Nodosilinea sp. E11: one gene and its partner. The protein of the gene in region 2 interacts with the protein of the main gene of each other region in a pairwise test. Links are inferred from orthologs where the notes say so. Each region holds a gene or a part of one and is shown on either strand. Other genes may lie near its edges.

What was found.
Region 1: the proteins of RRF56_RS14550 (region 2) and RRF56_RS19560 interact in binary tests that used the Escherichia coli proteins (3 or more experiments, as listed by UniProt). The link is inferred for Nodosilinea sp. E11 from one-to-one orthologs.

The regions. Positions count from the first base shown.
Region 1 is NZ_CP136520.1:3,914,998-3,930,785, forward strand. Bases 7,735-10,643 are described here. They hold RRF56_RS19560 (FtsW/RodA/SpoVE family cell cycle protein), read right to left. Parts: upstream 9,845-10,643; coding sequence 8,624-9,844; downstream 7,735-8,623. Other genes in these bases: RRF56_RS19555 (cytochrome c biogenesis protein CcdA), read right to left, coding at 7,735-8,429; RRF56_RS19565 (phycobilisome linker polypeptide), read right to left, coding at 10,089-10,292; apcB (allophycocyanin subunit beta), read right to left, coding at 10,544-10,643. Also shown: accA (acetyl-CoA carboxylase carboxyl transferase subunit alpha), read left to right, coding at 1-237; RRF56_RS19530 (SDR family oxidoreductase), read left to right, coding at 541-1,278; GTP cyclohydrolase I FolE, read left to right, coding at 1,361-2,074; RRF56_RS19540 (N-acetylmuramoyl-L-alanine amidase), read left to right, coding at 2,415-3,995; RRF56_RS19545 (cation:proton antiporter), read right to left, coding at 3,992-6,034; RRF56_RS19550 (cytochrome c biogenesis protein), read right to left, coding at 6,318-7,658; more of RRF56_RS19555, read right to left, coding at 7,686-7,734; more of apcB, read right to left, coding at 10,644-11,029; RRF56_RS19575 (allophycocyanin), read right to left, coding at 11,094-11,579; RRF56_RS19580 (phycobilisome rod-core linker polypeptide), read right to left, coding at 11,981-15,205; RRF56_RS19585 (class I SAM-dependent methyltransferase), read left to right, coding at 15,766-15,788.
Region 2 is NZ_CP136520.1:2,756,040-2,771,832, forward strand. What follows is about bases 6,553-9,466. They hold RRF56_RS14550 (penicillin-binding protein 2), read right to left. Parts: upstream 8,975-9,466; coding sequence 7,130-8,974; downstream 6,553-7,129. Other genes in these bases: RRF56_RS14545 (metal ABC transporter solute-binding protein, Zn/Mn family), read left to right, coding at 6,553-7,105; RRF56_RS14555 (hypothetical protein), read right to left, coding at 9,009-9,466. Also shown: RRF56_RS14525 (O-antigen ligase family protein), read left to right, coding at 1-1,570; RRF56_RS14530 (O-antigen ligase family protein), read left to right, coding at 1,720-4,287; RRF56_RS14535 (metal ABC transporter permease), read right to left, coding at 4,284-5,192; RRF56_RS14540 (metal ABC transporter ATP-binding protein), read right to left, coding at 5,194-5,934; more of RRF56_RS14545, read left to right, coding at 6,131-6,552; more of RRF56_RS14555, read right to left, coding at 9,467-9,566; ilvB (biosynthetic-type acetolactate synthase large subunit), read right to left, coding at 9,762-11,615; RRF56_RS14565 (hypothetical protein), read right to left, coding at 11,844-12,431; RRF56_RS14570 (late competence development ComFB family protein), read left to right, coding at 12,909-13,265; RRF56_RS14575 (HAMP domain-containing sensor histidine kinase), read left to right, coding at 13,419-15,038. UniProt on the Escherichia coli protein: Essential cell division protein that catalyzes cross-linking of the peptidoglycan cell wall at the division septum. Required for localization of FtsN.

The DNA of each region.
Region 1 (15,788 bases), 1.2 Mb from region 2 along the record:
GAGGCCGCCGAAGCGCTGAAAATTACCTCTTGGGATCTCAAGCAACTGGGTATCTTAGATGAACTACTGCCCGAGCCAGTAGGCGGTGCCCATGCCGACCCCATCCAAGCCGCCGAGATTCTTAAGCAGGCGCTCGGAGAGCAGTTGAGCAGCCTGTCTCAGCTCACACCCACGGCTTTACAACAGTTGCGTTATCAGAAGTATCGCCAGATTGGTGTCTTCGCTGAAGTCGCCTAGAGTGACCTGACCAACCAGCTAAGGGTTTGACTCACCAGAGTTTACTTGGGGGCTTGCATCGATTTTTGTCAATGTTTATCTATGAAGGAGTTAATGCTGAGTTTATTTTTCCGTCTTGGGACAGCAGTAGGGTCACCTAAGGCCCCCAGTGTTTATCAGCGGATACCGTGTTAATAAACTGTTTACATTTGTTAACATAAGCAAAGTGCCTAGCCCGCCCTTAGTCCCCTAGGAGGTGCCTGGGGTGGTTCGTTCTGACCTGGGGCGCTAGCTGTTCCGCTTTTTGTTGATTGGTACTTACCATTGCAAACTCTTGTATCTTCTGATTTGCCGCGCCGCGCTCTGGTAACTGGGGCCAGTCGTGGCATCGGCAAAGCGATCGCCCTAGCCCTAGCCCAAGCTGGCTACGATGTCGCCCTTGTCAGCCGCTCCTTAGACACCCTGAAACCGGTGCAGGAAGAGCTGGCTAGCTATGGGGTTGTGGCTAAAGCCTACGCCGTTGATCTAGCTGAGATGGATGGCTTGCAGGCTCGTTTAGCGGCGGTGCTAGCTGATTTTGGTCCCCTCAGCGTGGTGGTCAACAACGCTGGCATGGGCTATACGGGACCCCTCGCCACCATGCCCTTGGCAGACTGGCAGCGGGTGATGGATTTGAATGTCACTGGCATTTTCCAGTGTATTCAAGCAGTTGTACCGGTCCTGAGGCAGGGCGGCGGTGGCACCATCGTCAACATTGCCTCCATTGCCGCTAAGTCTGCCTTTCCAGACTGGGGTGCTTACACCGTTAGCAAATCCGCCATCGTAGCCCTGTCGCGGGTGCTGGCGGCGGAAGAGCGCGCCCATGGTATTCGAGTTGTAACCATCTCCCCAGGGGCCGTCAACACGCCCATTTGGGATACCGATACGGTACAGGCGGAGTTTGACCGATCTTCTATGCTGACCCCAGAAATCGTGGCACAAACCGTGCTGCACACGATTCAGTTGCCTGCCCAGGCGGTGATTGAAGACCTTACCCTGATGCCCGCAGGCGGTGCCCTGTAGCAAGTTTTTTTCCCTGTAGCGACCTGGCTAACTCAGTGAGTGGCCCTACTTTTGTTGAACCTCTGGAGTATTTAGAACCCCTATGACTATTGCATCCTCAAACAGCCTTAACGATCAAGCCAACGGTAAGAGCACGGGGCAAAAGGCGATCGTTCAGCCCACCATTCGGCCCGATCGCACCCATAGCTACCGGCAAGAGGCCGATCAATACCCCATCCCCGAAACCAGCCACGAAGATATGAGCGATGCCGTGCGCACGATGCTGCTCTCGGTGGGCGAAGACCCCGAGCGGGAAGGGCTGCTCAAAACCCCCAAGCGGGTCGCTGAGGCCATGCGATTTCTCACCAGCGGCTACCAGCAGTCCCTCGAAGAACTGGTCAACGGGGCTATCTTTGATGAGGGCCACAACGAAATGGTGTTGGTGCGAGACATTAACCTATTTAGCCTGTGTGAACACCACATGCTGCCCTTTATGGGACGCGCCCACGTGGCCTATATTCCCAACCAGCGGGTGGTGGGGCTGAGCAAACTAGCGCGCATTGTGGAAATGTATTCTCGCCGATTGCAAGTGCAGGAGCGCCTCAACCGGCAGATCGCCGAAGCGGTGCAGGAAATTTTGGACCCCAAAGGGGTGGCCGTGGTGGTTGAAGCCAGCCACATGTGTATGGTGATGCGCGGGGTGCAAAAGCCTGGCTCTTGGACCGTAACAAGCGCCATGCTAGGGGTGTTCCAAGAAGACTCTAAAACCCGCGAAGAGTTCCTCAGCCTGATTCGTCACCAGCCCTCGTTCTTTTAGCGCTGGTTTTGAATAGTGCCAATTTCTAGGTCAAGCTAAAGTTAGCTTAATGCATCTAAATAAGCGGGGTGTTTTTGGGGTGGTCGATCCATAGGCTACTGGCAAAAGTGCCCCGTTTTTGCTTGTTCCCGTTTTTGGAATCTTCCCTTAGCTGCCCTTGCCTTGAATTGGGGGCATTGCTTTGGCAAAAGTGAGCTAATATCTAAGCCAATTCAGCCATTTAAGCCAATTACACGACTATTTTTCCGATCTAGATAGATCTTAGGGCTATGGTCAGACGGATGGGCGATCGCAGGCTTTGTCCCCGTGGGGCAGAGAACCGGGCTGAAGGGTATGGTGCGTGGGGAGATCCGCTCGATTGCGGCTAAAGCAGCTGTTTACTGGGGTAGTAGGAGTAGCCGGGGTGTGCCTGTTTGGTGGCCTGCCGGCTAAAGCGACCGCGCGCCTGCAAACCTGGGAGTTTGACACGGGCCAAAACCGCTTGTTATTCACTACTGAGGGTGGTGTTCAGCCCCAGGTCAGTCTGCTGAGCAATCCTCGTCGTTTAGTGATTGACCTGCCAGGGGTTTTGACCGAAGACGCCCTGGGCGATCAGTTGGTGGGCGGTGCGGTGGCAGCGGTGCGGGTCACCCAAGCCAACGCCCAAACCATTCGTATGGTGCTAGAGCTTAACCCTAGCTATGACCTCGACCCTAAACAGGTCAAGGTATGGGGGCTAACCCGCGAACAGTGGGTGGTGCAACTGCCCGGCACAACTGCCGTCGAGCCTGTCGATCACGGCTTGCAAGCACCGGATTTTTCTAAGGCTGAGGCCTTGCGTCCCCTGGTGGTGGCAGGCGATCGCCCGCTGCCGGCGCTGATCAGCCGCAATCAAGTTACGCCAGCGGCGGTCAGGGCTACGGCTACTGTGCTACGTGGCGTCCAGGCGACTCCCGAAGGGTTCTTCATTCCGACCGTTGGAGCTGCGCCCCAGATCCAGGTCTATCGCACCCGCGATGGCAACCAAGCGCGCCAGCTCGTGATCGATCTGCTCGATGCGGCGATTGCCCCTGGCCTCTCCCCCGAAGCCCTGCCCCAGGGGCGCTACGGTATCCATCGCTGGAGCTTGACCCAGTTTGCCACCGCGCCCCCAGCCATTCGCATCACCCTGACGCTGGATGGACACAGCCCCGACTGGCAAATTACTCCCCTGGCTAGCGGCGGTATCTGGGTGACCCCCCTGGGGATGGCCCCCAGCCAGATTGCCGCGCCACCGACTACCGTCGTACTGCCGGTGGTGAACTCGGCCTCTGCGCCGCCCCCCATTGCCCGGTCGGCGACCCCGGCAGTACCCGTGGCTGCGCCCGCTGCGGCCCCAGTTCAGCGAGCCGTTCAGAGGCAGTTTTTAGTGATGCTCGACCCTGGCCACGGCGGGGCTGACCCAGGCGCTGTGGGCATTGGTGGCCTGCAAGAAAAAGGGGTGGTGTTGGCCGTGGCCCAGCACACAGCGGCGGCTCTGCAAGCCCAGGGTGTTGCAGTCCAGATGACCCGCCAAGTCGATCAGACGGTTGACCTCCAGCCCCGGGCCGATATGGCTGAGTCGGCCCGCGCCACTGTGTTTGTCAGCATTCACGCCAATGCGGTCAACATGCAGCGGCCTGAGGTCAATGGGCTAGAAACCTACTACTACTCAGATTCGGGGCGTGTGTTAGCCACCGTCCTGCAAAACCAGGTGCTCAGCACCATGGCGATGAACGATCGCGGCGTGCGCCAGGCCAGGTTCTTAGTGCTGCGTCGCACCTCAATGCCCGCTGCCCTGATCGAAATTGGCTTTGTCACCGGGGCGCTCGATGCCCCTAAGCTGCGCGACCCCCGTTGGCAGGCCCAGATGGGCCAGGCGATCGCCCAGGGAATTCTCAATTATCTGCGTGCTCAGCCTTAGGCCCGTTTGGTGGGGGTAGCGGGGAAGTTCACAATGATGACATTGGTATCCCAATTGGCACGGGTGATGGCCTCGGGTTCGCGACCCAGGGCAGGTTGGCCGACGCTGTAGGTACTGGCAATTAGGATTAGCAGAGTATTGGGTCTAATGACCTCGGATACCCGCCTAACCGTGTTGCCATGGGTCGGCTGTACCGCGATCGCTTGATCTTGGAGCAGGGTAGTGAGTTCGCGATCGCGGCCAGAGCCAACGGCCATCTGCACCACGTGGAGCGGTGCCTTCAGCTCTTCCGCAAGACACTGGGCAATGGCTAGGGTACTTTTAACCTGGCTCAGGTTGGCCTGCCTGCCGGTAATCGCCAGCACCACTTGCTCCGTGTTTTCAATTGGCTGGGGAAATCGGCTGATCAGTACCGGAATGGTTGCCGATCGCACGATGGTGTCGATCACGCTACCAAAGAAATTTTCTTGGTAGGTCGAAAACCCCTTCCAGCCGCAAATTAGCAAGTCGGCATTGCGTTCTTGGATGGTACGCAAAATGCCCCAGGCAATTGAGTCGTCGATGCGACCAATGGTTTCAACCGGAATCGTCGCGGCGTGGGCAATGGCTTCGGCGGTGTCGAGTAGACGCAGCTGGCGAGTCCTTTCGGCCTCGACAATGGGTTGATTGCGATCGGGCAGCACGTGTAGGGGCAACAGAGTACCCCCTACACGTTTGGTGAGAATCATCGCCAGCTGGAGCAGATTATCTTCAGTACTGGGGTTCGCCACCGGAATCAAAATACGCTGCCCCAGGGTGGGTATGGTCTCTGTATCCTGGCCTTCTTCGCTTAGTGTCTCCGCGTCAGCGGTCGGACTCTGGATCTGTGCACCCCAGCGAGCGACTACCCAGGGCGACAGCACGCAGCTCACCAAAATCATGACGATAATCGCATTTACCACGATCTCATCGACTAACCCAATGTCGAAGGCGATGGTAATCGCCGCTAGGGTCGAGGCGGCTTGGGCCATCGACAGGCCAAACATCACCATCGTGCTGGGCAGTTTCCATTTGAACCAGCGGGCAGCCCCCCAGGCGGCGACAAATTTGCTGGCCAACTCCGTCAGCACAATGATGGCTACCAGCACAATCGACTCTGGCTGGCGAATCAAAATAAATGGGTCCACCAGCATGCCCACTGAAATCAAGAAAATCGGCACAAACAGCGTGTTGCCAATAAATTGCACTCGGTTCATCAGAGGGCTGAGCCGAGGAATAATTTGGGTAATAGCTACCCCTGCCAGAAATGCCCCGACGATGGGTTCAATCTCAATCAGGCTGGCTAGGTAAGAGGCCACAAACAGGGCAGCCAGCACAAAGGTAAACTCTGCCCCTTCGTCGTGGCCAAATTTTTTAAAGAACCAGCGGCCTAGCTTGGGGATGCCCCAAAGCACTGCAAAGGTGTAAATCGTTAGGGCTGGAATTAAAAAGAGCCAAAAGCCCAGGGTGAGATCGCCCTGATCGGCCCTGACCACCACCGCCAGCACCAGCAGCGCTAGCACGTTGGTAATGAGGGTAGCGCCTAGGGTGGCGGTAGAGGCCGGGTGACGCATAATCCCCAGCTTGTTGAGCACCGGTAAGGCTACCAGGGTATGGGAGGCAAAACAGGAGGCCACCAGGATCGAGGCCCAAAAGCTGTACTGGAGAGCCATCATCACGGCGGTTCCCAGCGCCATCGGGACGACGAAGGTGGCTAAACCAAAGATAATCGGCTTATCGGCATTGCGCTTGAGATCGTCAAGGCTGGTTTCAAGGCCGCCTAAAAACATCAGAAATAGCAACCCCACAGTGCCCAGCAGCACAATCGTGGGGTCGCGATCTAGAATGCCTAACCCGTAAGGGCCTACCACGACCCCAGATAAGATCAGTCCGATAATGCCCGGTAGCCGCAGTCGCTCAACCAGCAGCGGAGCCACCAGCATGATGGCCAAAATGGTCAGAAAAATAGCGACCGGGTCCGTAATCGGTTCTTGCAACAGTTGCCCTAGGGGCAGGGGCATTGACCCTAGCCAGGTTTCTGAACCGGCGATCGCCGCGTGACATTTCAGCCCAAGGTAGGTCATGGTCGCTCGGTAGTGGGGAGTTAGTGAATAGCTTGATCTCTAGCGTTGTCCCTAGGCCCAGGCGCTTAGACGGCCTGAGAGCCTAGCCGACGTTCAGGCGGCCGCCTTTTGGTAGCAGGCCATAAAACTCTGAGCAATCCCAGGATTCGCCTATCAGGATAACCTCCGGGTTGGGTGATTCGCCTATTTTTCCGATGCTGAGTTCTGGAGTTTCTGCATCCTAGGATAGGTCTTCTAAGAGCGCTAGCAGCTCCCGCTCAAAGGCTACCTGGGCTCGGTTGGTTCTGCCGCCCACGTAGACGATGCCATTTTTTGCCAGCGCCCACACCTGAGAATGCGACACGTAGCTCATGATCACTCCCAGCATTAGCAGCCCAAACCCGCCGTATACCAAGGGAATGCCGGGGTCGGCCTTGATCTGTAATCCAGTGCTTCCCACCACGTCCACTAGGGACAACCGGATACCGTTGACCTCTGCCGCCATGCCCTTACGCACCGTAGACACAAGCTGTCCAGCATTGTCGTAGATCAGTACGGAACCCTGGAGATCGCTGGCCAGCAGGGTGACGCCCTCGCTCATGTCGGGTTTGGTGGGCAGCCAGGTGCCCCAAAAGCGAGGCCCGTCGTTTTCTAGGGGCTGCATCGGCAGTTGCAGCACTGGGCTGTTATTTAGCTTGACTTGCACCGCCGCAATGCCCCAGTCGGCCTGGTACAAGGTTACTCCTCTGTGGCGTAGGGGTTGATTGACGAAAATCGTCTTGCGATCGATTTCATCCCCCGCTGAGTCTAAGACTGAGAGGTCAGAGTAGAACTGGTCGATATTGCCTTCGGGGGTATAGTCAATCCAAAAGCGGTTGACCCGCACCGACCAGTCTTTGGGAATTTGGGCGGCGGCCCAGGGGCCAGCGTCAAAAATGTTGCGAATTTGGAAGGTCTCGCCGCTAGGCACGATCTCCTGCGCAAAAAAGCCGGTCATGGCGCCCCAAATGGCCCCTGACAAAATGAGTAGCATGCTGGCATGCACCACAATGGGGCCAATGCGGCCCACGATGCCCTTGCGCCCGTAGAGTTGAGTAGCGTCGCGAAAGACGAGATAGCGCTTTTGAGCTAGCCCTGCGGCCAGAGAATCTAGATCGGTGGCTGAGAGTTCAGCGCTGAGGGCCAGCTTTTGAAACTGGCGCGGCTGGGTGTAATATTTCCACTTTTGGGCCGCTCCTAGGGCAGGAAACTGGCGGGTAAAGGTACAGGCGGTAAGGCTAGCGCCAAACACAATTAACAGGGCCAAAAACCACCAGGTGCGGTATACGTGGTCTAGGCCGCTGGTCAAGATCACTTTCCAGCTCAAAAACCCAAATAGGGCCGGATCTTCGGGGTAGTTGGTCTGGTAAAACTCCAGGGTTTGGCCCTGCTCAATCACGGTACCGCTGATGCTAAAAGCGGCGATCGCCAGCAGCAAGACAATGGCTAGTCGCAGATCGGCCAGTAGCGGCAGCAAATCTTGCTGAAAATAGTTGCGCACCCCGTCTTTAATCGTCGGTGGTGAAGTGTCAGATGCAGCCATATAATTCCTCAAAACAGACCAACACCGTTACACCAACGTCGCTGGCAGCAGCCGTGACAGCAGTGAAAACACGCCAAACCCCAGCAGAAGCGCTCCGCTGGCCGGGGTTACCCAGCTCGACCACTGGCGTAGATCCAGCAGTCGCTTCAGACTGGCGGTAAACGTCCCCGCCAGCACCAAAGGGGTAACGTAGCCTACGGCGTAGGCCAACAGCAGAGCGCTCCCCAATACAGGGTCTTTCGTCGCTGAAATCCAGGCCAGTAGGGTCGCCAGTACTGGGGTGCTACAGGGCGATGCCACAATGCCAAAGGTGAGGCCGAGGGCGTAGGCCCTTAGCCAGGGGGGCAGGTTCCACCGCTCGAAGGTGGGGCCTGCCCCAGCGGGTAGCGCCAACGGCATAACCCCTAACAGGTTTAACCCCATGGCGATCGCCACCACACTTACCACAATGGGTAAGCCCCAGGCGACCTGACCATACACTAGACCAAAAAAACCAGCGATCAGACCCAGCAGCGCCAGGGTAGTGGCTAGACCAAGGGCAAAGGAGAGCGATCGCACCAGCGCCCCCCTTCGGTTCCCCGCTTCATAGCCGCCCATATAGCCCACCATAATCGGCAGCATCGACAGCAGACAGGGTGACAGACTCGTCAGCAAACCCGCTAGCCCTACCACCGAGAGGCTAATCCACGACACCTGAGTCAACTGGGCATTGACGAGCTGATTGGCCCATTGGGCAATTTCGTAGAGATAAAGCTGAAGGCTTTGGAACATTAACCAAGGTGGCGAAAGGCAAAGGCATTCACCATTGTAACAATCTGGCAACCTGCTCTCAGACTTCTGTTTATCAGGTAACACTAAATCCTGTTTAGTTACCCCCGGTTCAGACGGGCGCATGCCATGCGCCCCTACGATTTGGCCGGTTGGGAATTGGGGTTATGCAATTCGGATTGGGGATAAAACGTGTTTTAAGACAAAGCGTTGCCACCGTCTAAAACCCGCAGGGGCGATCGCGCTTGATTGCCAGCCGCTGATTGGTGCCGCTGCAAAGGCACTGGCGCATCAAGATTAATATCTCTGGCGGCCCGCACCAGCAGCGCCGCTGTCGCCAAGCTAGCCACCATTGAGCTACCTCCGTAGCTCAGCAGCGGAAAAGGCAGCCCCGTGGTCGGCAGCACTCCAGTTGCCACTCCCATATTCAGCAGCGCTTGACCCACCAAAACGACCATTGCCCCCACGGCTACTAGCCGGTATAGAGGCTGCTTTAACCGCAGGGCCACCAACATGGCCAGCGAGGCATATAGGCCCAAAAATAGCAGCAGCACCAGACAGCCCGCAAAGCCAAACTCTTCAGCAAATACGGCAAAGATAAAGTCGGTGTATTGAATGGGCAACGAATACAGCTTTTGCTCAGACAGCCCAAACCCCTGGCCCCACAACCCACCAGACCCAATGGCCAACAAACTCTGCACGAGCTGATAGCCCTTATTCCCCGGATCAGCCCAGGGATTTAGAAAAGAAACGATTCGCTCGCGCTGGTAAGACTTGAGACTAATGCTGACTACCGCCGCTAAGAGTCCGCCCCCTGAGGTCAGCAGCAGATATAGATAGGGCAACCCCGACGCCAATGCAATCAACCACAGGGTCAGGCCACAGATTGCCGCCGTACTGAGATTGGGCTGAATCAAAATCAAGCCCAAAATTGCCGCAAAAATGCCTAGCCAAGTGAGACGAGTTGACCAGGAGAGCCGATGCCAGCTGCCAAACAGCCGCGCCCCCTGTAACACTAGGCAGGGTTTGATCAGCTCTGAGGGCTGAATCATAAACGGGCCTATGGGCAACCAACGAGTCGCCCCATTCACGGTCACCCCCAGGGACGGGATGAGAGTCAGGGCTACCAGCCCTACCAACACCAGCAGCACAATGCCTGAACCCTGGATCAACCGATCTAGGGAGGTATGTACAATCCGGTTGAACACCACTAACCCAACCACCACCCACATCAGTTGAACCATCACGTAGTGCAGTCCATAGCCATGCTCAACGACGGCTACCGCATAGGAGGCAGAAAACAGCACTAGCAGCCCAGCTCCTAGCCATACAAAGGTGAGCCACCGGAGCCAGCGGGCTTCCGCTGACCACTGACTTACCGTGGGGTCAATCCATGGAATCAATCGCGCAATGTTCACCCTGCTACCCCGCCTGCCCTAAGGCCAAGTCGTTCAACGGCCAAGTATAGCGGAGGCAACTATTTTTGTGATTTCTAAACGGCCCAAAACTCACAAAAATAGTTAACCTGAGAGCCTTCGCCAAAAACACAACGGCAGGGCCAGCCCATTGGCTAACCCTGCACGTATCACAGCATTATTTAGTAACGCAGTAAAAAAATTTCTTAGATGCTCTGCTAAAGCAGGTCTCCGGTTGCAAAACCAATTAGAGCAGACCAGTATTGGCACCCTGGCGACCGGTGGCCAGTTCAACCTTGACGATTTTGCCGCCCATTTTTTGAATGCGCTGCTGCTCTTTAAACCAGTTGTCGTAGGGGACTAGCTTGGTGAAGAAGGTATTTTGTAGTTCCCGCTGGGTGCGAATTCTAGTTTGGCTAGGAACACAAGCGGTGATCTTAAACATGCGCATGGCCGAAAACTCTCCTGCTATCTCATTGGACAGATGTAAACCAAATCCAAGTCCAGAAGTGGAGCTTTGCCGCTAGGAAAACCACAGATTCCGAGCTGGACTTGGTGCAAAGACTTAAAAGCCAGAGTCGAAAGCCAATGCTTAGACAGCAGGAAGACAGTAAAGCACAACCCAGTGTCTTCAACACTCGCCCCTGACTCTGGCCTAGGTCAGCTCTGGCCAATGGCCAAAGCGCAATGGATGAGCCTGGACTAGCTCAAGCCAGAGCAGATGTAGTCAAAGTAAACGCCCATTTCCTTACCAGCGTCAGCGCCCACCAGGCTGGCGGTCACTTCTTTCATGGCTTGGATGGAGTTAACGGTAGCGCCGATGGGTACACCCAGGGAGTTGTAGGTTTCCTTGAGGCCGTTGAGCACGCGCTCATCCAGGATGGAGGGATCCCCAGCCAGCATGGCGTAGGTGGCGTAGCGCAGGTAGTAGTCGAGGTCGCGGATGCAGGCCGCATAGCGACGGGTGGTGTACATGTTGCCACCGGGACGGGTGATGTCAGAGTACAGCAGGGACTTAGCCACGGCTTCCTTGACGATTTCAGCGGCGTTGGCGCTGATGGTGCTAGCGGCACGAACGCGCAGCTCACCGGTTTGGAAGTAGGCTTTGAGCTTGTCTAGAGCAGACCCGTCCAGGTACTTGCCCTGCACGTCGGAGGAATTGATAACAGAAGTAATTGCGTCTTGCATTGGTGAAGCTTCCTTAGAACTGACGTAATCTCAACAACGAATCGACGAAGTAGCGCGATCGCGACTACTGCATAGCGCCGACAACATAGTCGAAGTAGGATGCGGCTTCGGAGGCGTCATCGCTGGACAGCAGCGAGGTAGCCACAGCCTTCATGGAGCGCACAGACTCAGCCACAGCGGGGATGGGGGTGCCCAGGGAGTTGTACATTTCGCGCACACCCACCAGACCAATTTCTTCGATGGGGGTCACATCACCAGCAACCACACCGTAGGTGATTAGGCGCAGGTAGTAGTCCATGTCACGCAGGCAGGTAGCGGTCATTTCTTCGCCGTAGGCATTGCCACCGGGAGAAACGATGTCAGGGCGCTTTTGGAAGAGCTGGTTGCCAGCTTCCTTGACGATGCGCTCACGGGATTCGGTCAACACCTGAGCAATGCGCAGACGGCGCTCACCAGAGGTGACAAAGCCCTTGATGCGATCTAGCTCACCGGGGCTAAGGTAACGAGCCTCAGCATCGGCATTCACGATTGACTTCGTGACAATACTCATTGATGGATTCCTCCGAAAAATATGACCAGATGAATTGAAACTGGCATTTAAGGGTTTAGGGCCAGAGCTAACTCTATGTAGAACCTCAGACCTGGCAACCTTCCCGATTAATTGTCCGGTATTGCGTCAGCCTTCTTCAAAGTCGCGAAATATTTTGTAATAGTTTTCCTCAGGTTTCCCGAAGGCCGATGGGAACGCGATTTTGGGGCCGCGTACACACAGCCCTATCCCACAAAAACTATGGCCCTAGCTCAATTTAGAGCCTGGGCTTCATACTTCGTTACCTAATTTAGCTGGCGAAATTTTTAGGCCAATGTTTAGCCAGAACTACCGACTGCGCTTGATGCTATTAATCACAGCGAACAGAGGTAGTGTTGCTACCTCTGTTCGCTGGTCACAGCTTAGGCGCGACGGTAAGGAACGCCCTGCTCACCGAAGTAGCGTAGGTACTCGGCAGAGCTGAGCATAGCTTCGGCAACGGCCATGCTACCGCTCTTGGTCGCGATCGCTTGGTAGTCAGCCAAGTCTGCCTCCAGGTTTCGCCCCAGCAGCTGACGAGCCATGATGGCGACCAGCTTAGGGGTTGGATAAGCGGCGACGAACCGCTCCTGGTAAGCCGGGGACTGCACCAGCTGGCGAATGAACTCACGCAGGGTAATGCGATCGCTCTTCACCAAAGCTTCTGCCTCCGCTAATCGCCATTCAGGCAAAATATCCCCTTCAGGCAGCACCATTACCTGGCGGTAGACCGCAGTGAGCACCTGATCGATCTGTTCAGGGCTGGCACCGGGTGACCGGCGGTAAAAGCGGGTGCTTGGCACCGCCACTGACAACACCTCCGCCTCAACTGAAGACCGTCCTACGGTAGCGGCGAGGGCTGCTGTAGTTGCAGCCTGGGTAGCTACGGCATCCGCCATCAGCGGCAAGTCGGCTACATTCGTCGTGGCTTTGGCGCTGACAAAGCTAGGCACGATTAAATCGCGATTCTGCTTGGTCAAGCGGTTGTAAAGCTTCTCCGTGTTGGGGAAGTTGGCCGCCGGCAGGGTGGGATAGCGGCGATAGGGCACCGTATCTTCCCCAAAGCTGTCGGCATACTCAGGGGTGTTCAGCATCGACTGAATAAACCCGCGAATTCCTTCGCTGGCCAACACCTGGTTGTACTTGCGAATTTCCGCCTGATCTAAGGGGGCACGTCCTAGGAAGTGCTTGGTACCGAACTCGATCACCTGGGTGTTGGGGTAGGGGGCGTAGAACTCTTTGATATAAAGAGTCGAGGTACCCAGACCTTCAATAAACTCCTTCAGGTTAATTTCGCCGTTACCCAGCTTGCTTTCTAGCGCCGTGAACTCGCTCTTGACAATATAAGGAGCAATATCGCGCTCGAAGATTTGCCGGTAGGCGGCGGCCGTCACCAGCTTGAGGTTGGGCTTGTCGGCTAGAGAGGTGAGCTTAAACACCTTGGTCTGCTGACGCTGGCGATTAACCCCCTGGTTCAAGCGCCGCTGCACTTCGGGAATTGCCCGATCTTCAGTAACGGCACCCAGTTCTACAAAGCGAGGTACGGTGGTGTCGGCCACAGGCACCATGCCTTTCTCGGCCAGACTGCCCGCCCGCATGCTGCGTAGAGACAGCCCCTTCGGCGTTAGGTAGCGCTCGTAGGGAACCGTATCTTCGCCAAAGGCTTCGGCGTATTCCTGGCTGTCGATAATCGAATCGACTAGGGCGTAGAAGCCTTTCTTCGCGCAGATGTCAAAGTAGGCGTTGGTTTCCTTGCGCCCGTAGGTGGGGCGACCCAACAGGCGACGGTGAATGTATTCCACCGCCTTCATCACGTACAGCGATGACCAGTAGGTTTTGCGGAAAGACTCGGACTTGGCGATCGCCCGAATGAACTCCTTCAGGGTAATCTCGCCGTTTTCTAGCTTGATCTCAGCGACTTTGGAGCGCTGACCCGAGTACACCTCGCGGCCAAACACCTGACGGTAAGCTGCGCTAATGATCGTTTGAGTCGAGCTTTCGGAGTAACGAACGCTGTTCTGGGTATTGCCCGTTCTGGGAATTTGATCCAGCTTGAACACCTTGGCCCCTAGCGAACCTGGATTCTCAGGTCGGGCGGCGGGGTTGCTCAGTTGGTTGTTAATACCAGGACCCCGGTGAATCAGAATACGGCGGGTATCTTTGTTAAAGAAGGCCGGCGTAGCGCTGACGTTGCGGGTTTCCTTGGGGAAAATCGCCCCAAACTGAATTTCCAGCGGGTCGTTGCCAGAACCGTAGGGGTGCTGGTCGGGCAGAGGCTGCTCGTAGGCCGCAAACAGGGTGATGAATTGCGGCTTTTTGCGGAAGGGCGCGCTGTAGTTAAACAGCTCAAACTGAGGACCCCAGTTGCGGCACTCTTGGGCTTCTTGGCCCAGGCCGCGCAGGTAGGGTACGGTCTCTTCGCCAAAGTAGTCGGCGTATTCCTTTGAGTCCACCAAGGCATCAATTAGAGCTGCCAGACCACCGTTAGAGACGATGGAGAAGTAGTGGCGCACCTCTTCGCGAGAACTGGGCGCACGACCTAGGATGTGGCGGAAGGCCAGTTCCAAGGCACGGCTGTTGATGTAGGGGTCAAAGAAATTCTTGCGGTATAGGGGCGATTTGGCCAGGCGACGCACAAACTCCTTCATGGAGATTTCGCTGTTCTTCACCTTCGATTCCAGGTCGGAGACCGAGAGGGAGTAGGCCCGGGTGATGTCGCGCTCAAAGATCTGACGGTAGGCCGCTTTCACCACATCGTTTTTCTCTACCGCCGACAGGCCCGGCTTCATCGCATACTTGGGCCGACGCTCGGCAGCGTTGAAGTAGATTTGGGGCAGCTGTAGGCCCTGCAGGTCGTTAGAAGACCGCTGCCGCACCTTGTCAGAGGGGGTTGGAGCCTTGAATTCGCTCAGCAGAACGTCAAAGTACTGGGCCACCAAATCCCGCGCTTCAGCATCGTTAGTCACGTAGCGCAGGGACGCTGCCTTCATGGTTTGAATGGCCACGATGGTCGCCGCTGAAGAGCAGGCATTTTCGATGATTTCGCGCAGACCACGCACGTTGACCGAGATGATGTTGGGGTCGCCCGCCACAATCGCGTAGGTCACGTAGCGCAGGAACCAGCTCATGTCGCGCAGCGACTTGGTCATGTTGCTAGGACCATAGCGCGACACGCTGATGGGGCGGAACCCAGGAGGAACCGGCCCAGACGGCGTAGAGCTAAATAGGTTTTGGAACAGGCCACCGCCACCACTCTCAATGAAGGTTGAGGTGCCCAGCCGGGAAGCCTCGGTTTCATCTAAGACGGTGCCAGCTCGGGTTTTTTCAACCGGCGATTCGCTCTCGACTCGCTCCAGGTAGGCCAAGGGAGACCCCCCGGTAAAGATGCGGTTGGCCGCCTGGGAGACAATCAATTCGGAGTAACGGGTCAAGACCTCGGCAATCTGTACCCGCTTAAGACCAGAACTAAAAAAGCCCGATAGCTCATCTAGCTCACCCCGGCCCATGTAGCGGTCTTGCTGCTCGGCCTGGGAAATCGTGGCCACCGGCAGAGTTTGGTAGAGCTGGGGCCGCGCCGGTGCACTTCCACCACTTGCTTTAACACTCATGCGTTTTCAAAGGCTCCCTATGCGGACAATGACGGCATCAAAAAAGAATCTATTCAATCGGTTTTGAGGGCGTGAGACTCTGCAATGCCCAGGAACTCTCCCTGAACCAGAGCAAAATCACTGAACCCGTTTGAAGGTAAAGCGTTGTTAACCTCACCGGCCACGCATTCAAGCAGGGCACCGAATGCGGTATCTATGGATGGCGGGCTGTTCGCTGACCTGGAATCAGATTAAACCGTTTCAGGACAGCAACACAGATTATTAAAAACTGTGTAACATCCGGCCTGGCAAATGCCTGTGGTCATCATAGAGGATGGTCACTACACCCCTGAGAAGGCGGATAAGTTTTGTAACGTTTCGTGATAAAGCTGAGGGGCTCAACCGCTCAAAGTCGCTTCTGGTCAGGAATTCATCCGGCGGCTGACTGTAACGCTGGCTTTGGCTGAGGCCGAGGGCGAAGGTTCTCTAACTCTGATGACTGGGCGATGCTTTGCTGCTCCGCTTGATTCCTCAACTCTTGTTAGTTCATCTCATTGCCAATCCATTCGCCAATATCTTTTATGGACGACTCGATCAACACCCA
Region 2 (15,793 bases):
GATCGAAGCTGGGGCTGGCCTCGACCACATTCAGCAGTTGCACAACACGCCGGTTCAGGTAGCCGGAGAACTGGGCTGGCTGGGGCTGGCGGTGTTTTTCGCTGGCATCGTTCTGATAGTGCGGCTGTGGGGCAGGCTTTGGCAACAACCCCTCACCCCGACCGATCGAGTGCTGCTGGGGGGCATTGGTGGCAGTCTGCTGGCCTACGGCACAGCCAGCCTAACCGACTATCAACTCGAGAATATTCCTATTGCAGGCACGCTGCTGGGATTGGTGGTGCTGCTGCTGGCGTTGGGCGATCGCTACCTGCCAGATCAGACCGCCCTTGCCAGCCCTAGGCAACGGCGGCACTGGTGGGGCATAGCCTCGCCAACCCGGCTGGCCGTCACCCTGGGGCTGGGGCTAGTTCTGCCCCTGTGGCTACCGTTTACCTTCACCGTAGCCTTTGGGGCGTTGGCCGATGGGGCCTTTTATAGCCAGCAGCTCAATTTGGCGGATACCCGCTGGTACAAGGCCTACCGCCTTAGTCATTGGGATCCAACTGCTTCAGCGGTGGCTAGCGAGGCTCTGTGGGGGCTAGAGCAGGTGCTGGGTGAGTCAGAAACCCAGGAGAATGTGCGATCGCTCATGCTCGACTATGCCCAGCAAGCCCAGCAGGCGGCCCCCAACGATGCCTGGTTTAACCACAACCTGGCGGTGCTGCACCAGACCACCGACCCGGCCACTGCTCTACCCTACGCCGCCCGCGCTGTGCAGCTGTTGCCCCGCCACCGCCACTATGGCTACTGGCTGCTGGGCGACGTGCTGTTAAGACAGGGCAACGATGCAGCAGCCATTGCCGCCTTTACCCTAGAAGCCCTGGTTAACCCCGCTGCCCTCACCCATCCCCAGTGGCAAGAGCAGCCCTATCAAGCCATCTACCCCGCTGTGGTACAGGCTACCCTGGCCGAGTATGATGTTTTACTCAGAGACGTCGCTCCCGGCGAGCCTGGCTTTGCCACTCTTTATGAAACCCACACCTTATTGGCCTGGTGGACCGAGCAACCCATCATAGAGGTCGATCCCAACCTGCTGCGGCCCGTGGTTTCGGGGTTGCTCTTAGCAGATTCTGATCCCGCCGCCGCCCTAGAGTTAGTAACGCACAATCTGCGCCTAGGCCAGCAGCCCCCCGAGCTACGGCTGCTCGCTGCCTGGCTCAACCCTGATCGCTATGCTGCTACCCCACCCCAGCCTCAAGATGCACTACCAGATCTCGACACCCTACTGATAGAAGAAAGTCTGCGCACCCAGCCCCTGCGCCTGTGGCTGACATCCCTGATCACCCACCCAGACGAAGGATATCGGAGTGCGTTGACCTTTGCCTACCGCAACTACCAGGCTAAGCAAATCACGCTCATGCTGACGCCGCAAAACCTTCAGCGTTATACCCTAGTAGCCAAGCTCAACCTCTTCCCCGCCTGGCCCCGCGAGTTTCCTTCCCTTGATCGCCGCATTGAAACCCTGCGAACTCAGGCTTTAGGGCTGCCCCACCCCACCCACAATCGCTTTCGCCTCTCGGATCTAGATTAGTCTGCCAGAATTAATCTGCCGAACAGCCCCACAGGCTTGCTGCTTAGCCCCCTTTTTCTGCCGGAGATGCTTGCGGGAATACTTTACTAACCACAAGCACCCCAATCGCTAACTATCCAACCCCTTACCCCTCTACTCTTTTCTTTGCCATGCCCGAGGACGCTCTTTCCCAGCCCAAACCCATCGCCCAAGACCCCAGCGACGGCACACTGCTGGCCTTACTAACGGCGACATTCTATGCGCTGTTCACCCTCATACCGGGCAGCAGCACCTTAATGGTGTCGTGGCCCTGGGTGTTTTTGTGGCAGGTGGGCCTCACCCTGCCGATGCTGTGGCTGCTGTGGCAACTGTGGCATCGACCCTTAGCCAAGCTGGGCAATGGCTTTGACTGGGTAGCGTTATTGGCAGTGGTCGGCCTAGTGGTATCTACCCTGGGGGCCGAGTTTCCAGCTCAGGCGCGATGGTATAGCTGGGCGGCGATAGGGGCGATCGCCGCGATCTATGCTCTCGGCGGCTGGCTGCGTTACCCTCAGCGACTGCACACCCTACTGCGTTGGCAGGGCTACATTGCCCTGGGATTCATTCTGCTCAGCCTAGTACTGTGGACAACTCAGATCTATCGACCCGAGCTGGCCCGGTTGTCCACGCTCCAGGGCTATGGAATCGATCAAGCTTTTAACTTTGGGCTCACGAGTCTGCGCAACTGGCAGCCGATTGGCCACCAAAACTACGTAGCAGGCTATTTAGTGCTGGTGTTGCCCCTGCTGGCAGCGCTGGCTTGGGTCGAGCGGGGCTGGCAGCGCTGGCTGTGGCTGACAGGGGTAGTGCTGGGCCTGCTAAATCTCTACACCACCAGCTCGCGCGGCGGCTGGCTGGCACTCATGGTCACCGGCCTCATTGCGGTAGGCATTTCTCTGATCTACAACCGGTTGCCCAAGCCGTTGGCCCTGGGCTTAGGCGGTTCTGCGCTGGGGTTACTGGTGCTGGGCTTGGTTGCCAACCCTCGGCTGCGGCAGATGCTGGGCAACCTGGCCCAGGGCAATTTTGCCGGGGGCGAACTGTCCTACCGAGTGGTTACCAATGTCACAGGTTGGCGCATGGGGCTGAACCATCCTCTCACTGGAGTAGGACCGGGTAGCGTGCCTCTAGTGTATCAGCAGTACCGCCCCCACTGGGCCGGGCGCGATGCGGAGCTTCAATTTCAGCTCCACAGCACCCCAGCACAGTTGTGGGGCGAACTAGGGCTTTGGGGCATAGTTGTGCCGTTGGCTCTGGGGGCAGCGCTAATCCTGCTGGTGTTGCGATGGATGCGCCAGGGGGCTCAGACCACGCCAGCGGGGCTGCCGCCAGTGTTCGCCTGGAGCCTCGTAGGGGGGCTATTCGCCTTCGGGATGATCAGTCTGACCGATTACCAACTCGACATTCCCGCGATCGCTGGTAGCCTCGCTCTCTACCTCGCTGTGCTGGCCCGTATGTTTCATCCCGGTGCTAGCACCACCGACCTCCCATCTGGCCCCTTTCGCCACCGTTGGCTAGCAGGGGTGGGCCTGGGTCTCGCCCTGGCGATGAGCCTGGGGATAATGCCCACTCATCGGGCCTGGAGCACTGCCAGCAATGGCTTCTCAGCCCTCACCGACGAGCCCCCGGACATCGATCGATTCGCCACTCAGCTCGAACAGGCCCACACCCTGGCCCCCTGGGAGCCCTACTACCCCTATCAACTGGGCTACAACTTGGGGGAGTTGTCTTTGCGATCGGGCGACGACCCAGATCTGCGTCAGGTATTGCTAGACGACGCGATCGCCTGGTTTCAGGCCGGTAACCAGGCAGTGCCCTACCAAGAATTTGGCCACGCCAACCTGGGCTGGTTACAGATCGAGAATGGTCAGCCCGCCGATGCCAGAGCCTCGTTTACCAAGGCGATCGCCCTAGTGCCCGCCAAAATGGGTTTGTTCTTTGGCCTAGGCGTCGCCTGTCTGCAAACCGGCGATGTTAACTGCGCCACCGAGGCGCTAGCCCTAGAGATCGTGCGCCATCCAACCCTGCTGACCAGCCCCTTGATGCGCGTGAACCCCTTCGCTAACCTGTACCCAGCGGTGCTCAATCGCCTTGAGCAGATCTACGGCGAACTGCTGCAACAGACCGAAGACCCAACCCTAGAGCGCTTTCTACACCAAGCTAGGGGTAGCCTCCGCTGGTGGCTGGGCGATCTGGCGGCCGCTGCTCAAGACTGGCAGCCCCACGGTGGCGACCTTCAGCAAGGTATGTTGGCCCTCTCTACCAGACAACCGGTTGACGTCAGCCCTTGGCCTGAAACCCCAGCTAAATACGCGATCCTGGCCTGGCAGACCCCCGCTCAGCGCCAAGCCCTGCTAGAGCAAGCCTGGGTCACTCAACCCGCAGATATGGACGACCTTACCCAGGCCTTGCCGCCCCCCGAGGTAATCACCAACCTGGTGCTCAGTATGGAAAATGCCACTGACTTTACCGACTGGCTTCAGCGCACCGCCCCCAACTGGCAGCCCCGCAGCGAACGCCTTGGGTTTGGCGTGCTCAGCCGTCAGGTCGATGGCCCCATCCCATCCGACTTTTTACCCCGTGTAGAAAATATTCCGGTGGTGCAGTTCTTTGCGCCGTTATTTACATCCCCGGTGTTCTTCCCTGCCCTAGACAATGCCCTCGCTCCTTACCAGACCCAGATCCAAGACCCTGCTTAAGACGATCTGGGTCGCCAGAGGCGCTGAAGTCGTCGCCAGGGGCGATCGCGCCCTGGCCCCACCAGCACCCCGTAGCGGGGGCCAAACAAAAACGCCACCGCAAACAGTGTAGACACCACCAGCACAATGGCTGGTCCTGAGGGCAAGTTGATGTAGTAGCTCAAGTACATGCCGCTCACGCTGGAGAAGACCCCGATCGCCGCTCCTAAAATCATCACTTGGTGCAGGCGGGGCACCAGCAGGTAGGCCGTCGCCCCCGGTGCAATCAGTAGCGACAGCACCAAAATCACCCCAACCACCTTCATGCTGGCCACCACGGTGAGGGCAATCAGCACCATTAGCCCGGCGTTGAGCAGCCCGGTGGGCAGGCCGCCGGCTTGGGCACCCAGGGGGTCAAAGCTATAGAACAGCAGCTCTTTGTAAAGTAACGCCACCGCCAACAGCACCAAAACCGCAATAATGGCTGTATCTCGTACATCCCCAGCGGTGACGCCGAGAATATTACCAAACAAAAAGTGGTTGAGGTCGATTTTGTTATCCCGCTGGATGGTGGTGATTAGGGTAATGCCCAAGGCAAAGAAGGCCGAAAACACAATGCCCATGGCGGCATCTTCTTTAATGGGCGATCGCGTATGGATCCACCCAATCATCACGGTGCTGATCACCCCGGCGATAAAGGCCCCGACAAAAATGTTAATTCCCAGCAAAAAGGCGATCGCCAGCCCCGGCAGCACCGAGTGGCTGATGGCATCTCCTAGCAGGGCCAGGCGCTGCACCATCAGGTAGCTGCCCACCACCGCACAAATCACGCCCACCATGATCGCCACCGCCAGCGATCGCTGCATAAAGGCAAATTGCAGCGGCTCAAAAAACCAGTCCAGCACCGCCAAGTTCAACACCGCCATCTCAAGCGACATGGCCAAAAAAGCCCACATGGCCGCCGTAGGCGCGAGTCATGTTGTCGCGGGTGAGTACCCAGTCGCGGGGACCAGCGGCGATCAGCTCTTTGTTGAGCAGCACCAGCTGATCAAAGTTGGTAATTGACTCGCCTAGGTCATGGTTGACCACCATGACGATGTTGCCTGCCGCGGCCAGCTCGCGAAAAATCTCAAAAATGACCGTTTCAGTCTTTTGATCAACCCCCACAAAGGGTTCGTCAAAGCAGAAAATCTCAGCCTGCTGAGCCAGAGCACGGGCCAGAAACACCCGCTGCTGCTGACCGCCCGAGAGCGCTCCGATGGGGCGATCGCAAAACTCCGCCATGCCCACTCGCTCTAGCGACTCTCGGGCAATCTGACGGCTACTAGCCGAAAAGCGTCTCAACCAACCGGTTTTCTGCACTCGGCCCATCATCACCACATCCCACACCGTGGCCGGGAAGGTCCAGTCGATCTGCGATCGCTGGGGCACATAGGCCACCCGGTCAAGCTGGTGGGCAAGAATGTCATCGCCGTAGGTCACGCGCCCAGTCACCACTGGCACCAGCCCCAGCATCGCCTTGATCAAGGTGCTCTTGCCCGCACCATTAGGACCAAAAATGCCCACCACCTTACCGGCTCGTACCGTTAAGTTGACGTTGCGCAAGGCCTGCACGTCACGGTAGTTGACACTAAGGTGGTCAACCATCATTTTAGGAACAGCCACCATAAACCTACCTCCAGCAGATAATCTGTAGCCCAATCGGGGTTTAATTCCCACCGGGAAACGTTATGGCCGAGAAAGCCAGCGGCGGCGACTCCTTCGGCCTGACCAGCATCCCCATAGAGGGAAGACACTCTTCAAAAATGAAAGGAATATGAAAAATATTGTATCGTAAAAATGAAAGGAATATGAAATGCAGTCAATGCAACGAAATAATCTACTTTCACAGTATGGAAGCCTGGCCGCCGTGGTAATGGCCCTAGGGTTAGGATTAAACGGCTGCGACTCCGCCGAAAGAGGGGCATCGGCTCCTCCAGCGGTGGTCGCCGACGGTCGCCCAGCTGTAGTGGCCACCAGCACCTTAATTGCCGACTGGGCGGCCCAGGTCGGCGGCGAACAGATCGATCTCACCGGTATTTTGCAGCCCGGAGCTGATCCCCACGTCTACGAACCCGTGCCCGCCGATACCATTGCTTTTGAGCAAGCCGACCTGATTCTCTACAATGGCTACAACTTAGAACCCAACTTAATTCGTCTGCTCAACGCCGCCGGGGTCAGTGCTCGTCAGGTCGCTGTGGGCGAAGTGGTCCCCCCCTTAGATTTAGCTGACGGCAACGGCACAGTGCCCGATCCCCACGTTTGGGGCGATGTCAGTAACGCAGTGCCCATGGTCGAAGCGATTCGCGACGAGCTAATTGAGCTGGCCCCCGATCACGAGGCCTTGTTCACGGCTAATGCCGAGGCTTACATCACCGAACTGACTCAACTTCACGAGTGGATTGAGACTCAAACCGCCACCATTCCCGCCCAGCAGCGGCAGCTAGTCACCACCCATGATGCCTTTCAGTACTACGCTACGGCTTACGGGCTCAACGTAGTCGGCACCCTAATTGGCCTCAGCACCGAAGAACAACCCAGCGCCCGCACCGTGCAACAGCTAGTAGCCTCTATTCAGGGGTTGGGGGTGCCCGCCATCTTCGCCGAAACCACCATCAACCCCCAGCTGATTCGCACCGTGGCCGAGGAGGCTGGCGTTAGGCTGGCTTCCCAAGAGCTATATTCTGACTCGATTGGGGCTCCCGGCAGCGAGGGCGATAGCTACTTGAACATGATGGTGGCCAACACCCGAGCCATTGTAGAAAACTTGGGCGGTATGGTCTCAGAGCCTAATTTTTAGGGCCTGATTTTCAAGGCCTAGACATTAGTTGTCGGTGGGAGGCAAGCCTTCTAAAACCACCAGCGCCTCAGTTACTTTTTTCACGAGAGGAGCGGCGACAGTGGAGCCGTAGGCATCGTCACCCTGGGGTTCATCAATGATCGCCAGCACGACGTAACGGGGCGCATCGATCGGCAAAATGCCCACAAAGCTGGTCACTCGACCCCGGCCATACCCCCCCGACGCTGCCGCTTTTTGCGCTGTGCCCGTCTTGCCCCCAATGCGGTAGCCAGGCACCTTCGCCGAATCACCGGTGCCGGTGGCCACGACAGCTTCCATCATGGTCAGCACCTGCTCAGTGGTCTGGGGCGAGAAGATAGTTTTGGGCTGAGGGCGATCGGGCACCCACAGTTCTCGGCCATCGGGGGCGATCATGCCGCGCACCACGTGGGGCGTTACCAGCTTGCCACCGTTCGCCAATGTAGCCTGTAATTGCAACATCTTAATGGGCGAGAGCGAAAACCCCTGCCCAAAGGACGTAGTAGCCGGTTCTACCCGGCTGTTGATGAACTGCTCACGATTTTTCATTTGCCCAGCTGCCTCGGCGGGCAAATCAATGCCGGTAAGACCATCTAAGCTGAGCTGTTGCAGCCAGGCAAAGTAGTCGGAGGCAGGCATTTTTTGCATAATCCGAATCATGCCGATGTTGCTGGAATACTTCAGCACATCGGTGACTGAAATGAGACCGCGTCCGCCTGCGGTGACAAAGTCGTGGTTTCTAATTTTCCACTCGCCAAACTGAATCTGACCACTGTCGTTGACGATTTCATCGGCGGTAATCAACCCGGCTTCTAGGGCGATCGCAATGTTGATCGGCTTAAAGGTAGACCCTGGCTCGTAGAGGTCGCTAATCGCCCAGCTGCGCAGATCGCTGAGGTCAGCGCGGAAGTATTGGTTGGGGTCATAGGTAGGCACACTGGCCAGGGCTAGCATTTCGCCGGTGTGGGCATCCATCACCATGACCGTGCCCCGCTTCGCTCGATGGCGATCGACGACCGCCTGTAGCTCTTGCTGGGCTGCCCGCTGCAGTCGGCTATCGAGGGTCAGGTGCAGGCTGGCACTACCACTAGGCCAATGCTGAGGTGGGGTATCGGTAGCTGAGTCGGGGGTAGCGGCATTTTCGGCAAAAAGACTGTCTGGAGGCCCATAAACTGCTGGATCAGAGAGGGCCTCGGCTGCCGTCACTGCCGTGTCGTCGCTAGGGGGCAGCAGGGAGAGCTGCTCTTGGTAAGCCAGCTCTAAGCCCGCCTGGGGCTGCCCATCAAAATTGACAAAGCCCACGATGGGGGCAAACAGTTGCTGCTGGGGGTAAAATCGCTGCTGCTGCGGGTGCAGCTCTAACCCATTCATGCGTAGGGCACGAATGCGATCGACGGTGGCCTCAGACAGACCATCAACTAAGCGAATGCCTGTGGGCTGGCGACTAAACTGACCCATCAGGTTAGAGACTGGCGTCTCTAACAGGGGACTGAGGGCCGTTGCCACTTCCTGCATCGACAGCGTAAACAGTCGCGGGTGCACGTAGAGCGTATACACCACATGGTCAGCAGCCAGCACATTGCCCTGGCGATCGACAATCGAGTGGCGCAACTGCCGCTGCACTGGCGTTGAGAGGCGCTGCTGTTGGGCCAAACTGGCCAGATTGTCTCCCTGCACTAGCTGTAGCCACGCCAAGCGACCGGCGATCGCCATGAGCGATAGTACCAACAACCCCCACACCAACAGCACTCGCACTCGCGTCGCAGCTGTCGTGGGAGCCACGCCCACCGGAGGGCTAGACGTAAGACGACGGCGACGACGACGACGGGCAGAATAGGCAGAACTAGCCATAGGGGCAACAGCAAGTAAACAATTGGGCTAGTGCTTAATACCCTAGGGGTACATCTACCTTGGGTAGGGCAAAGCGCCCCAGCGCTGAGGTAGACCCCTGACTAGGCAGTGCTACCGCCGCTGTTGGCTGCGCCGGTTTCAAAAAAATCACGTTGCCGGGTTGAGGTGGCTGAAACCCCATGGCGCTCACCTCCACCTGCTGGGCCAGATGGTTTTTGAGCATCTCGTTGGCGTTGGTGAGTTGCTGTTCGCTGCGCTGCAGACGGTTGAGCTGTCGGTTGGCCTGGCTCAGCTGATGGTTAACGTAAACCGATGTGCCATAGCTCACCAAGGTCAGACCTAGCAAGGCCACCGACAGGGCCGAAGACACCAGATGAACCTGAGACAGTAGGCGTACTGCCGGACTGGCTTTATCCAGACTAGGTGGCGTTGGCAAGACCACCGGCGGGGAAACCCGCTGCGGGGGTCTAGGCTGTACCTGCGCCGACAAAACGGCAGAACCGTGACGCAATGAAGCTCGGGTACGGGCTGTGGCTGTTCTGCGCCGAGATGGCACGGGGCGAGGCACATAGGATTTCAGCGCAGCGGACATAAACGACCCACACCAGTAATGAAACTGAGGTTAGGATACTGCATTCTGAAAAAATTGAGCCATTCACCCGACAAAAAGACCGAGTTTAAGGGCAGGCTGAAGCTTGGTGGAATCTCCTAAAACCTTCAGCCTTGCCCCTAACGCCCAAACGTTTTTGCGCCCATAGGGGGCTAGTCGTAGACCGTTTGTCGCTCCCTAGAGCTTGGTGCCACACTCCGAACAGAAGTTGCTGGTGGAGGGGTTTTGGTGGCCACAGTTAACGCAGGGATCGGGGCCATAGCCATCACCAGTGCCGTGCACCTCGGGTAACCCCAACATCTGGTGGTTGCCCTTGCCAGGAGCCACCATCGGATAGCAGTTTTCGTCACGGCGCACATGTACATCCAGCAGCACTGGACCATCGTGGGCCAGCATGGTGGCAACGGCCATGCTGAGCTGATCGCGATCGCGCACCACCATACCTTTGATCCCGTAGGCCTGGGCTAGCACCTCAAAGTCAGGCATGCCCACTTCCATATTTGAAGACGAGTAACGTTCGCCGTGGAACGCCTGCTGCCACTGGCGCACCATGCCCTGCCAACCGTTGTTGACAATCACGGTCTTCACCGGAATGCCGTACTGGGCCAGGGTGCCGAGTTCTTGCAGGTTCATCTGGAAGCTAGCGTCACCGCTAATGCAGATCACTGTCTCGTTGGGCAGCGCCACCTGCACTCCCATCGCCGCAGGCATGCCAAAACCCATCGTGCCTAGACCAGCGCTAGAAACCCACTGGCGAGGTCCATTCTTTAAGAACTGGGCCGACCACATCTGGTGCTGACCGACATCAGTGGTGTAGTAAGCGTGGGGAGCTTGGGTAGCCAGCTCGAAGATCACCTCTTGGGGCGACAGCACGTCGGGGTAGGTCGGCACCACCAGGGGGTAGTCACGTCGCCAGCGGTCAATGCGATCGCGCCAGGCCTTAGTTTGATTGGGGGGTGGCACCTGGTTCTCTTCTTCCAAGCGGTGAAGCAGGGTGGTTAACACCTGCTTGACATCGCCCACAATCGGCACCTGGGGGCTACGGTTTTTACCCACTTCCGCTGGGTCAATGTCAATGTGAATGACCTGGGCACGAGCGGCAAATTCGTCGAGCTTGCCGGTAACGCGATCGTCAAAGCGAGCGCCCACCGCAATCAGCAGGTCACACTCGCTGACGGCAAAGTTGGCGTAGGCGGTGCCGTGCATGCCCAGCATGCCCAGGCCCAAGGGGTGGTGTTCATCAAACGACCCCTTGCCCATCAGCGTCGTCGTTACCGGAATTTGAAAGTATTCGGCCAGCCGCAGAACCTCAGCATGGGCATTGGCGGTAATGGCACCGCCGCCTACGTATAGCAGAGGCCGTTCACTCTGGCGCAGCAGCCGCAGGGCATGGTTGATCTGGCGGGGGTTGCCCTTGATGGTGGGCTTATAACCCGGCAGATTGACCTGGCCCGGCTCTACGGGCACGTAGTCGAACTCGGCTAAGCCAATGTCTTTAGGAATATCGATCAGCACCGGCCCAGGGCGACCGGTCTGGGCAATATAAAACGCCTCCGCCACCATCTGAGGAATTTGGTCGGGCCGCCGGGCCACGTAGGAATGCTTCACCAGGGGCAGGGTAATGCCAAAAATGTCGGTCTCCTGAAAGGCGTCACTACCGATCGCATGGCTGGGCACCTGACCGGTAATCACCACCATGGGCACCGAGTCCATCTGGGCGGTGGCGATGCCTGTGACCAGGTTAGTAGCCCCAGGCCCAGAGGTGCCGAAGCAGACCCCTACCTTGCCCGTAGCGCGAGCGTAACCGTCAGCGGCGTGGGCACCCCCCTGCTCGTGGCGCACCAAAATATGGCTAATGCCCCCAGCCGCCTCAGCCCGGTACAGCTCATCATAGATAGGCAGAATCGCCCCACCGGGGTAGCCGAAGATATGCTCTACCCCATGCCGTCTCAGGCTATCAATCAGAGCAAAGGCCCCGGAGGCGCGGCGCACAAGAACACTGTTAGGAGTAGCAACGGGAGTTGTCGTCATAGCGGCGGGTGCTTGGGTTGGGCTAGAGTGCATTGCTTCAGAAGAAAAGTAAGGTAGACCGTTTCCCCTTGAGGCCACACGAGCGGTGAATTAGCTCACCGCCGCTGCTTTACAGGAATGACGTTGCAGAAATAGGCAGGAAAAGCTGTTAAATGAGCAACAATTCCCTTCATATTAGCAGCAGAGGCTAGGGTGTTTATGGCCCTAAAGCCCAGTTTAGACCTCGGGTTATGGCCCGTTGATATTTAGGCCATAGCGGCAGAGGTGATCCCGCGATCGCCGGCAGAGAAAGTCTGCCGCAGTCAGGCTTTCGCGATCGCGCCCAGCGGTGGCCCAGCCATTAGTGGTCTGCGGTTGCTGCCACAGGTGTAGGTGAGGTACCGCCGGGTCGGCGTAGAAATCCTCATCGCCTGCCCCCAACCAGCGAGAACTGTCGTGGGTGAAGCGATCGTGACTGAGACGATGCACAGGTACCCCGGGCGGGCGGGGCACCCCCCAACCATCCACCATAAACAGAGCCAGCACCGGCCCTCGGCCTTGCTGCCAGTGGGCCGCCAGGGCCGCTGCCCCCACACACCCGGCGCTAAACGCCCAGATGAGCAGCCCTAGCTCCGGCTCGGGAAGGGATGCTTTCTCAGCCTTGTCGAGGGCTTGGCGTAGGGCATAGGCCGAGAGCACATCCCCAGACCGCTGGGGCGCACACACGACTCGCCTGAGCTGACCCAGCACCTCATCTCTGGCAATGGTAGAGAGGATCTGGCCGGTGTAGCTGGGCGGGTGCATACCCCCCACGACTAATAAAACAACCTGTTGCAACACTGCCCTCAGATCAACTGCTTAGCTAGCCCAAAACCTAAACATTTGGCCCCCAGATTACACAATGTAATAAACCATGAGACAAACACTTACGCCAAAAACAACAAGGATTGAGAAAGACTTCACTTTACGTAGTTTTCATAATCATTTGCAAGAGAAAAATTATTTCTTTCTAAAACTTAGATAGGGCGATCGCCATTGTCACGCTTATATGGGGAATACCTGAGATCGCTGGGACACGTTCAATTCAATGATTTAGAACCTTCGTGCTGACTGAGCTGCAATTGTTTTCTTGAGGCAATCTCTGAGCCGAATTGAGGACTAGCAAAAGGCCTAATTCACCAACACTTCATCCAATGAGTCGCCATTTCTCTGCTTTTTTAGTTTGATCCCTGCCTGTCAGGACAAGTAACCCTGCCTGTCAGGACAAGTAATATCCCTCGGTTTCACTACTAGACATCCCTGGAGCTGAATTCAATGACCCAAACCATTGTCAACTTAACTTTGCCAATCGTAACAGACAAAATTGACGACATTTTAGCCGCCTATCCGCTCTACGAGTACCGTCAGGTTTTTGCCGTTCCTGAACTGCGGCAAAAGCTCACGACTTATGTGCTCGCGCGGTTGCCCGTGGTCTATGTCACCATGGACAGCGGCACCGCCTGCGGTTTGGAGTCCACCGGCCACTGCTATTCCTCTGAGCAGCATGCTCAGATCAACCAGCTCATTCACCAGGGCATTGAAGCCCTGCTGGGTCGGCCTGAAATTTGGCAGCGCCGTCATAGTCCTGAGCGGGTCGAGGTTGAGGCGATTCCTTCTAGCTGGTTTGGTTAGGTCATGGCCGGGTTTTCGTTCGGTTCTACCCATAGCCCCATCTGGCGCTAAGGGCTTAGTCTCGTAATAGACATTGGGTTGTCTGCTGTAGACAACCCACCCGCTGTGGTTTAGGTGCCACGGCTAGCCTATTGCAGAGGCAGGTAACCCTTGGTGCAACAGTTTCTACCCCTCAGTCAATTGCTCAACGAGCACCAAACCTCCTTTGGCCCCAGGTCAGAGGAGGCTCCCCGTGGGCGGGGGGCAGCGCTGGGTTTTCCCGGTGGCAGCTCCAGCGTTTTTCATAGACAGGCTGAGCAAGAATGGCTGAGTGGGCTGGCGGCCCTGATTCGGCTACTGATAGAACTTCCCCCTGATGTTCCCCCCCCGGGCGCTTCAACGGCTGCTCAAGCCAGTGAGCTACTGCCCCTGATGGGAGGAGTCTTGTCAGGGCCATTTCCAGTATTGCCCGATCGCCTCCTAGGGCAGCGGCTCTCCCACTGGCTGCTGGTGCCTGAGCAGTTAGAGCAGATTCTCTCCGTCACTCGGCCCCTCTTGCCTGGCCAAGGCAGAGGGTCGACAGCAGCCCCAGCCTGTGATTTACAGATGGTGCCCTTAGCGAGCCACGACCCCGTTGGAGAAGAGCGGTTTTGTCTACTGCTAACCCGCAACTTTAGCCTTTTGCTGGTGTTGGGGCAGGGGGCCAATGGGTTGCCCCAGTTTCAGTTTTCCTTTGATCCAGCGGTGGTAGAGCAAGGTTGGCAGCAGTTGCGCGATCGCGTTGTCGCCATTCGTCCCCCGCTGGTGCCAGCCCTAGATCGCCTGATCGACCAGTTTCCACCTGTCACGCCCGACTACCGCCTCGTAACTCGCTACAGCCACCTGCTCATGACCCAACTGCGTCAGCAGGTGCAAGTCGATGTCGCTGCAGAATCTCACAGTTCTGCTGGGGCGCTGGCGTCTTTAGCACTCCCGGCCCGGCCTACTCTCGCAGCATTTCAGACCGACCCCAGTCCTCACGTTGGTGGTGCTCACTACACGGCTCCGCCCAAGCCAGACCCGAGGCCACCCTGCCAAGACAGCCCCGACACCGAGCTGTTAAAGGCTATGGCCCACGAAATTCGCACGCCCCTAACCACCATTCGCACCCTGACGCGATCGCTGCTCAAGCGCAAAGACGTTGGCGACGAGGTCGCTAAGCGATTGCGGTTGATCGATCGCGAATGCACCCAACAGATCGATCGCTTTAGCCTCATCTTTCGCGCCGTAGAGCTAGAGACCGATCGCGCCCCCAGACCGCGATCGCCCCTGTCGGCCATTTCTCTCAACCAACTCTTCGACGACGCCATTCCCCACTGGCAGCAGCAAGCAAGCCGCCGCAACCTTAGCCTGACGGTCAATGTGCCCCCCTGCCTACCCATGGTCAACAGCGACCCGGCCATGCTCACCCAGGTGCTCACCGGGTTAATCGACCGCTTCACCCACAGCCTGCCCCCCTACAGCCACATTGAACTGGCTGTCACCCTGGCAGGGCACCAGCTCAAGCTCCAGTTTCAGTCGCAGCCCCCGGAGGGCAGTGCCGAGTCTAAGCCCGAACACGATCCCTTCTCGTCGCCCTTTAAGGCCCTGGGGCAACTGTTGATGTTTCAACCCGAAACCGGCGGCCTGAGCCTCAACCTCAACGCTACCAAAAACCTATTTCAGGCGTTGGGCGGCAAGCTGATCGTGCGGCAGCGGCCCCAGGCAGGCGAAGTGCTGACGGTATTTTTGCCGATGGAAACCAAGACGTTGTAATCTCGTCCCCCTTGTACCCAATTTTGCTTGGGTACTCCGATGTAAGCAACTTTTGGAAAACTTTCTCCCTAATGGTGGGCAGTGCCCGCCCTACGGTGGCTACAGTCGCCGAAGACAGTGGAGAGATTCTTTTCCAAAAATCTCCTTATATCAGGTCCGCTTAAATGCTCCTAATCTGTCATTCCCACTTCCGAGGGAATCCATTGTGGATAAGTGACTCCAGGATAAATTCCCGCCTCTGCAGGAATGATAGGCAAGCCGTTTTCTGTTGGTTAATTAATTGGACTTCATATTAGCAGGGCGAAGGCAATAGATCCTTTGGCGCGGCTACGCCTATGCCCTTACAGGCAAGCTTTTTGGGAATTGGGATTATATGATTCAGACTTGGCATTAGACTTTAGAACTCTGAGCACTATACCTAAAGACATAAATTTTTAGTGCTTAACATTATCTATACAAAAATGTCATATCTTTGTCAGAGGAGTTTCCTCAAGTCACTGTCAAAGTGCTGCTTAGCACTCCAGGCTTAGGCTGCACGCTTAGAAAGCGAGGCTTAGCCTCGCTGGCACCGGCAAACGATGATCCAAACCCAATCAAGGAGATATCTCCATGACGTTTAAACAGTTGCTTGCGCTACCTTTAATTGTAGGTTTATCTATAGTTGGGGTTGCCTGCGGTGGCCCAGAACCTACCGCCCCTGATCCTGGCGAACCCGCACCCGGTGGGGTTCCTGTTGAGCCCACCGATCCTGCTGA